Regions from separate parts of the Streptomyces sp. NPDC018029 genome, predicted to be linked through region 1. Evidence: riboswitches for the same ligand, from Rfam matches in the RefSeq annotation. Region 1 holds a riboswitch; the other holds the start of a gene.
What was found. A riboswitch is a leader RNA that binds a small molecule or an ion and turns the genes downstream of it on or off. The one in region 1 is predicted to bind thiamine pyrophosphate.
Positions count from the first base shown of each region.

Region 1 (4,166 bases):
CGGACTGCAGCCGAGCTGTGACAGGCGACGGGCCGGGGCGCCCCGTCAGGGGCGCGGGGAACTGCGCGCCGAGCCCCCACCGGCGGGGCAGCCGCGAGCGAACAGAGCCCCGCACCTCTCAAGGCGTCCCGAACGCCGGCCGCTCCGGATCGAGCCGGGCCATGCCCTCCGCAGGAGAGGACGCCTCCGCGAAGTGCCGCCGCGGAATCCGCCCGGCCCGGTGCGCGAGCCGCCCGGCCTCGACCCCGTGCCGCATGGCCTCGGCCATCAGGACCGGCTCCTGCGCCCGCGTCACCGCGGAGGCGAGCATCACGCCCGCACACCCCAGCTCCATCGCGATCGCCGCGTCGGACGCCGTGCCCGCCCCCGCGTCGAGGATCACCGGCACGCGCGCGTGCTCCACGATCAGCTGGAAGTTGTGCGGGTTGCGGATGCCGAGCCCGGAGCCGATGGGCGAGCCGAGCGGCATGATCGCCGCACAGCCCACGTCCTCCAGCTTCCGTGCGAGCACCGGGTCGTCGTTCGTGTAGGGCAGGACGGTGAAACCGTCGTCCACCAGGGTCTCGGCGGCGTCCAGGAGCTCGACCGGATCGGGCAGCAGGGTGCGCTCGTCGGCGATCACCTCCAGCTTCACCAGGTCGGTGCCGAGCGCCTCGCGGGCGAGCCGGGCGGTGAGTACGGCCTCGCCGGCCGTGAAGCAGCCCGCCGTGTTGGGCAGCACGCGGATGCCGAGCCGGTCGAGGACGGAGAGCACGGAGCCCTGGACGCCCGGGTCGAGGCGGCGCATCGCGACGGTGGTCAGCTCCGTGCCGGACGCGATGAGGGACCGCTCCAGGACGTCGAGGCTGGGCGCCCCTCCCGTACCCATGATCAGGCGCGAGGAGAGGGTGAGCCCGCCGATGACGAAGGGGTCGTCTGCCATGGTGCTTCAGCCTCCCTGGACGGCGGTGAGAATTTCGACGCGGTCGCCCGCGGCGAGCGTCGTGGTGGACCACTGCGCGCGCGGGACGACGGTTTCGTTGACGGCGGCGGCGACACCGGAGTGCGCCGAGGAGAGAGTGGCCACGACGGCTTCGAGCGTGGTGCCCGAGGCCACGTCGCGTGCTTCCCCATTGACGGAAACGGCGAAGGGCGTGCTCATGCGTGCTGCTCCGTGAAGTGCGGCGTGGCGGGTGGGGGTACGGGGGAGGGCCCGGCGAAGCGGCGCGGGGTGAACGGACGCGCCACGTCCGGCAGTTCACCGGTGGTCAGGGCGTGCGCCATGACGTCACCCGTCAGGGGCGTCAGCAGGACGCCGTTGCGGTGGTGGCCGGTGGCCAGGTGGAGTCCGGCGAGCCGCGTCGGGCCGAGCAGCGGCGCGTTGTCGGGGGAGCCGGGGCGCAGGCCCGCGCGGGTCTCGGTCAGCGGCAGTTCCGTGATGCCGGGGACCAGTTCGTGCGCGTCCCGCAGGAGTTCGTAGACACCGCCGGCGGTCACCGTGGTGTCCCAGCCGAGCTCCTCGCTGGTCGCGCCGACGACGAGCTCGCCGTTCTCGCGCGGGACGAGGTAGACGTGGCTGCCGCGCACCACGGCCCGCACGGTGCGGCTCAGGAACGGCGCGTACGCCTTCGGCACCGTCAACCGCAGCACCTGGCCCTTCACGGGCCGCACGGGCGGCAGGACGTCCTGCGGCATGCCCCCGAGGCGCCCGCTGAGGCTGCCCGCCGCGAGCACCGTCAGACCCGCGCCCAGCTCGGTGCCGTCCGTGAGGACGACGCCGCACGCCCGGTCGCGGACGACCGAGAGGCGCTCGGCCCACGCGCGGTGGAAGGCCACACCGGCCCGCTCGCAGGCCACCACGAGCGCCGCCGCGAGCCGGCGCGGGTCGACCTGGTGGTCGCCGTCGACCCGCAGCCCGCCGCGTACGCCCGGAGCGAGCATCGGTTCGAGACGGCGGCACTCGCGGCCGCTCAGCCACTCGGACTCCAGCCCCGAACGGCGCTGCAGGGCGTGCAGTTCGCGCAGGTGGGCGCGGTCGTCGGAGTCGAGCGCGACGGCGAGCGTGCCGCACGCGCGATAGCCGAGGTCCTGCCCGCTCGCCTCGGTCAGCTCGGCGGCGAAGGCGGGATAGCGGCGGGCGGACTCGACGTTGAGGCCGAGCAGCGTCTGCTCGCCGTAGTGGAGTTCGGTGACGGCGGCCAGCATGCCCGCCGCGACCTGCGCGGCGCCGCCGCCCGGCGCGGGGTCGACGAGCGCGACGGAAAGCCCGCGCTGGGCGGCCCGCCAGGCCGTGACCAGGCCGATGACGCCGCCTCCGACGACAAGGACGTCAGAGGTGGCGGATGGTGGTGTCGTACGTGGATGCATGGGCGTCCAGCCCCTCCCTTCGCCGGCATGACCCGGATCAGGTTCGTACGGTCGGAGGCCGTCCCAGCCTCCCTCTCAGCCCGGTGCGCCCGGGCTCCCGCGAGTGCTCTGCACCGGCCACCCTAGCCCGTCGCTTCGCGTGGCAGTAGGGGAGCTGTCCGGGTATGGGCGGTGACGGTGTGTCAGAGATCTCCCCGCAGCCATCTGAAGCCGCCACGGGCCGCCGCCCTACAGTGATCGGGTGAGCGAGCAGCAGAGGCAGAGCGGAAATCAGCGGCACGCGGAGCGGCGCGTCGTCATCGTCGGAGCCGGCATGGCCGGGGTGCAGACCGCGGTGGCCCTGCGGGAACAGGGGTTCGCCGGCCCGGTCACCCTCGTCGGGGCGGAGCCGCACCAGCCGTACGACAGGCCGCCGCTGTCCAAGGCGGTGCTGCTCGGCAAGGCGGAGGGCTCCGCCTTCGACATCGACTTCGAGGCGCTCGGCATCGAGCTGGTCCTGGGGCGCGCGGTCACCGGCGTGCGCCCCGCCGACCACGAGCTGGACACCGCTGATGGCCCCCTCGCGTACGACGTGCTGGTCCTCGCGACCGGCGCCGAACCGATCCGGCTGCCCGGCACCGAGGGAGTCCCCGGCGTCCACCTCCTGCGCACCCTGGACGACGCCGAGCGGCTGCGCCCGGTCCTCGCCGAGCAGCAGGACGTCGTGGTCGTCGGGGCGGGCTGGATCGGCGCGGAGTTCGCGACCGCCGCGCGCGAGGCGGGCTGTTCCGTCACCGTGGTCGAGGCCGCCGCTCGGCCGCTCGCCGGAGCGCTGCCCGAGGAGGTCGCGGCCCCCATGACGGGCTGGTACGCCGACTCCGGAGCGGTCCTGCGCACCCACGCGCGCGTGGAGCGTGTCGAACCGGGCACCGTCGTCCTGTCCGACGGGACCCGGCTGCCCGCGGGCGCCGTCGTCGTCGGCATCGGGGCGCGGCCCGCGACGGCCTGGCTGACCGGCTCCGGCATCGAGCTGGGCAGCCACCGGGAGGTCGTGGCCGACGACGGCCTGCGCACGTCGGCGCCCGACGTGTACGCGGTCGGCGACTGCTCCTCCTTCCCTTCGGGAAGGTACGGCGAGCGTCTGCTCGTGCACCACTGGGACAACGCCTTGCAGGGCCCGCGCACGGTGGCGGCGAACATCATCGGCGAGACCCCCGCGGCGTACGACCCCGTGCCGTACTTCTGGTCGGAGCAGTTCGGCCGCTTCGTGCAGTACGCGGGCCACCACGCCTCGGCGGACGAGCTGGTGTGGCGCGGCGACCCGACGGGTGTGGCCTGGTCGGTGTGCTGGCTGCGGGAGGGCGCCCTGGTGGCGGTCCTCGCGGTGGGCCGCCCCCGGGACCTGGCCCAGGGCCGCAGACTGATCGAGTGGGGCGCCCGCCTCGACCCCACGCTGACGGCGGACCCTTCGGTTCCCCTGAAGAAGGCGGCACTGTAGCGGGCCCTCCAGGGGCGCGGGGAACTGCGCGACCAGCCCCCACCGGCCCGCGGTGGAGCACAGGTCCGGCCCCCGCCCCGGCCGGGGCAGCACCACCCGTCGCGGGCCCCCGGCCAGAGATACGCTGGGACGGTGACCGAGATTGACGCAAAGACTGACGCTCTTGTCCCTGCCTGGCTGCACCTCCCCGACATCGCGGAAATGCTCGATGTCGAGGTGACCCGCGTGCGCCAGCTGGTCAAGGAGGGCCAGCTGATCGCCGTACGCCGTGGGGAGAACCGGGCGCTCCAGGTGCCCGCCGCCTTCATCGACGGCGACAAGGTCGTCAAGGGCCTCGCCGGCA
Region 1 covers NZ_JBIRFV010000009.1:23,523-27,688, forward strand. Annotated here, with positions in the region: gene ACH4D5_RS26540 (thiazole synthase) at 119-922, opposite strand; gene thiS (sulfur carrier protein ThiS) at 929-1,141, opposite strand; gene thiO (glycine oxidase ThiO) at 1,138-2,346, opposite strand; TPP riboswitch at 2,344-2,457, opposite strand; gene ACH4D5_RS26555 (NAD(P)/FAD-dependent oxidoreductase) at 2,660-3,823, shown strand; gene ACH4D5_RS26560 (Rv2175c family DNA-binding protein) at 3,956-4,166, shown strand, end outside.

Region 2 (4,166 bases), on a different contig from region 1:
TTGCGGCGGCGCCCCTTCCCGCCGCGGGACGGCCGAGCCCCACTCCCACGGCCCTCGGCACTGGTACCAGCACCAGCACCGCCGCCGGAACCCATACCGGCACCAGCAGCACCCGGACCGCCCCCGGACGTGCGGTCCGCCGAGACGACCAGGGCGGCCAGCGCGGTCGTCACCGGCACCGAGGCGACCAGACCGATCGAGCCGATCAGGGTGCGGACGATCTCCTCGGCGACCAACTCGCTGTTGGCCACAGTGCCCACACTGGACTGCGCGATCGAGAAGAGCAGCAGCAGGGGCAGCGCGGCGCCCGCGTAGGCGAGGACGAGGGTGTTGACGACCGAGGCGATGTGGTCGCGGCCGATGCGGATGCCCGCACGGTACAGGCCGCGCCAGCCCATCGTCGGGTTTGCCTGATGCAGCTCCCAGACCGCGGAGGTCTGGGTGACCGTGACGTCGTCGAGTACACCGAGCGAGCCGATGATGACGCCCGCGAGCAGGAGGCCGCTCATGTCGATGGACGGGTACAGGCCGTGAATGAGGCCGGTGTTGTCGTCCGTGTTGCCGGTGAGGGCGGCCCAGCCGATGAAGAGTGAGCCGAGCAGCCCGATCAGCAGGAGGGAGATGAGCGTGCCGAGTACCGCGACCGATGTGCGGGCCGTCAGGCCGTGGCAGAGATAGAGCGCGATCAGCATGATGGCGCTCGCCCCGATCACCGCCACCACCAGGGGATTCGAGCCCTGCAGGATCGCCGGCAGGATGAAGAACGTGAGCACCATGAAGCTGATGGCGAGCGCGACCAGGGCCATCACGCCGCGCAGCCGCCCCACCACGACGACGGCGAGCGCGAAGATGCCGGCGAGTAGCGCCATCGGGATCTTGCGGTTCACGTCGGTGACCGAGTACTGCAGCCCTTCGGGCGCCTTGGGCTCGTAGGCGACCACCACCTCTTGGCCCTGGCGCAGTTGCCGGGGCGAGTCCGGCTGGATGATCTCGGTGAAGGTGCGGCCCTTGTCCTTGCCGCTGCTCACCTCGATCGTCGCCTTCTTGCAGGTGCCCGTGGCCCGGGACTGCGCCGACTGGCCTTCCGGGGTGGAGGTGTCACCGGTCGGTGGGGGCTGCGAGGGGCTGAGCTCCTTGCAGGGCAGCTCCTGCACCTTCGTCACCTTCGCCGACTGCGTCTGCCGGTCGAAACCGACGCCGGTCCGCTCGTGCGAGGGCGTGCCGCCGGGCCAGAGCACCATGAGCCCCACGACCACCGCGGTGGCGAAGGGGATCAGGACCGCGGCGATGACCTTGCGCAGATGCTTGGAGACGGGCGCGGCCGGACCGTGGCTGTGGGAATGCCCGTGTCCGGACCCATGCCCGGGCCCATTTCCGTGCCCGTGCCCGGACCCGTTTCCATGCCCGGACCCATGCCCGGACCCATGCCCAGGCCCCTCCGGAGGCATCCCGGATGCGGGCGGCTGCGGGGGCGGCGGAGGAGGCGGCTCTGTGGTGGTCACTGACCGATCATCGCAAGAACGGAGGGGGCCCTCTGTTCAGCGCGGCCGACATGACGCTAGCGTGGAGCCACCTTTGCAATCGCGGGAGCTCGGAGCACCGGGCTGAGAGGGCGCTGACCTCCGTACGAAACGGCACGAAGAGTGCACGAAACGTACGGGATTCGCTGCGTCGACCGCCGAACCTGTTACCGGGTAATGCCGGCGTAGGGAGTAGGTCTCATGACCACATCGGACGCACGCACGCCTGCCTCCAGCAGCGACGAGAACGCCGAGAACGCTGAGAACGCTGAGAACACCGTCGCGGCTGACGGGGCCGGGAAGTCCATCGGCTGGCACAAGGCGTATGTCGAGGGTTCACGCCCCGACCTGCGGGTGCCGGTCCGCCAGGTGCACCTCACCAACGGTAAGGCCGTGACCCTGTACGACACTTCGGGCCCGTACACCGACCCGTCGGCCGAGACCGACGTCCGCCGCGGTCTGCCGCCGCTGCGGGAGAACTGGATCATCGCCCGCGGCGACACCGAGGAGTACGTGGGCCGGCCGCCCCGTCCCGAGGACGACGGCATCAAGCACACCTCGCCCCGCGGCGGGCTCAAGAACCTCGACGCGGTCTTCCCCGGCCGCCCCCGCCAGCCGCGCCGCGGCCGCCAGGGCCAGGCGGTGACGCAGCTGGCGTACGCCCGCCGCGGCGAGATCACACCCGAGATGGAGTTCATCGGGATCCGCGAGAACATGGACCCCGAGATCGTCCGGGAGGAGGTCGCCGCGGGGCGCGCGGTGATCCCCGCCAACGTCAACCACCCGGAGATCGAGCCGATGATCATCGGCAAGAAGTTCCTGGTGAAGGTGAACGCCAACATCGGCAACTCCGCGGTCACTTCCTCCATCGAGGAGGAGGTGGACAAGATGACCTGGGCCACCCAGTGGGGCGCCGACACGGTCATGGACCTGTCCACCGGCCGCAACATCCACACGACCCGCGAGTGGGTCCTGCGCAACTCCCCCGTGCCGATCGGCACCGTGCCGCTCTACCAGGCCCTGGAGAAGGTCGACGGCAAGGCCGAGGAGTTGTCCTGGGAGATCTACAAGGACACGGTCATCGAACAGGCCGAGCAGGGCGTGGACTACATGACGGTGCACGCGGGCGTACGACTTCCGTACGTCCCGCTCACCGCGCGCCGCAAGACCGGCATCGTCTCGCGCGGCGGTTCGATCATGGCCGCCTGGTGCCTCGCGCACCACAAGGAGAGCTTCCTGTACGAGCACTTCGAGGAGCTCTGCGAGATCCTCGCGGCGTACGACGTGACGTACTCGCTCGGCGACGGCCTGCGGCCCGGTTCGATCGCGGACGCCAACGACGAGGCGCAGTTCGCCGAGCTGCGGACCCTCGGGGAACTCAACACGATCGCCAAGCGTCATAACGTACAGACGATGATCGAGGGCCCCGGTCACGTCCCGATGCACAAGATCAAGGAGAACATCGACCTCCAGCAGGAGATCTGCGAGGAGGCGCCGTTCTACACGCTCGGCCCGCTGACCACCGACATCGCACCCGCCTACGACCACATCACCTCCGGCATCGGCGCCGCGATGATCGGCTGGTGGGGCACGGCCATGCTCTGCTACGTCACGCCCAAGGAGCACCTGGGCCTGCCCAACCGCGACGACGTGAAGACCGGCGTCATCACCTACAAGATCGCGGCGCATGCGGCGGACCTGGCCAAGGGGCACCCGGGCGCCCAGGACTGGGACGACGCGCTCTCGGACGCGCGCTTCGAGTTCCGCTGGGAGGACCAGTTCAATCTCGCCCTCGACCCGGTCACGGCACGGGAGTTCCACGACGAGACGCTGCCGGCCGAGCCCGCGAAGACGGCACACTTCTGCTCGATGTGCGGGCCGAAGTTCTGCTCGATGAAGATCTCCCAGGACATCCGTCGCCAGCACGGCGGTGATCTGGACTCGGACGACATCGCGGCGGGCATGGAGCAGAAGTCCAAGGAGTTCGCGGCAGCGGGCAACCGGGTCTATCTGCCGATCGCCGACTGAGAGCCGGTTTCGCCCGAGCCCTCTCACACCGTCGCGCTCCGAGCCCTCTCACACCGTCGCGCTCCGGGCGCCTCGGCGCCGTCGCGCGGGAGCAAGGCAGCGGACCGGCATCCGGCCGGTCAACTGCCCTGCTCCCGTGCGTACGGGGTGGTCGCGGACGTGTCGGTCCCACCCACCTGTCATTACGCCTCCGGCCTGCGCCGCCGCTCGCCGACAGCGGCGCGCCGAGGGCGGTGTCGAGCCTCATGGCCCGGCCCGGCCCGGCCCCGGCCCCGTTACTCCGGCTTGTGGTCGGGCCCGCCGAAATCGGGGCTGGAGAAGTCGGGGCTCGAGAAGCTAGGACGCGGCCCCGCGCTCGGGCCGCCGTCCGGGCTGCTGAACCCCGGCCGGTGATAGCCGAGTTGGGGCATGCGGCCGCTCGCCCCGGAGACCCCTGAGTTCGTCGACGGCGTGCGGGCCGCGGAGGCCCCGCCCGGTTCCGTCAGGGCCTCCCGCAGGAACGGCACGACGCCCCGCTCGAGGAGCGCCCGGCTCCAGTCCTCCCTGGCGCGGGTCAACTCCTCGTTCCGCTCGCCGTGCAGTCCGGCCTGGAGCGAGGTGGAGCCGTTGCGCAGGGCG
Region 2 covers NZ_JBIRFV010000004.1:190,699-194,864, reverse strand. Annotated here, with positions in the region: gene ACH4D5_RS13740 (YibE/F family protein) at 1-1,502, opposite strand, end outside; TPP riboswitch at 1,574-1,729, shown strand; gene thiC (phosphomethylpyrimidine synthase ThiC) at 1,722-3,548, shown strand; gene ACH4D5_RS13730 (hypothetical protein) at 3,824-4,166, opposite strand, start outside.
Region 2: another riboswitch for thiamine pyrophosphate. It lies ahead of thiC (phosphomethylpyrimidine synthase ThiC); the one in region 1 lies ahead of thiO (glycine oxidase ThiO).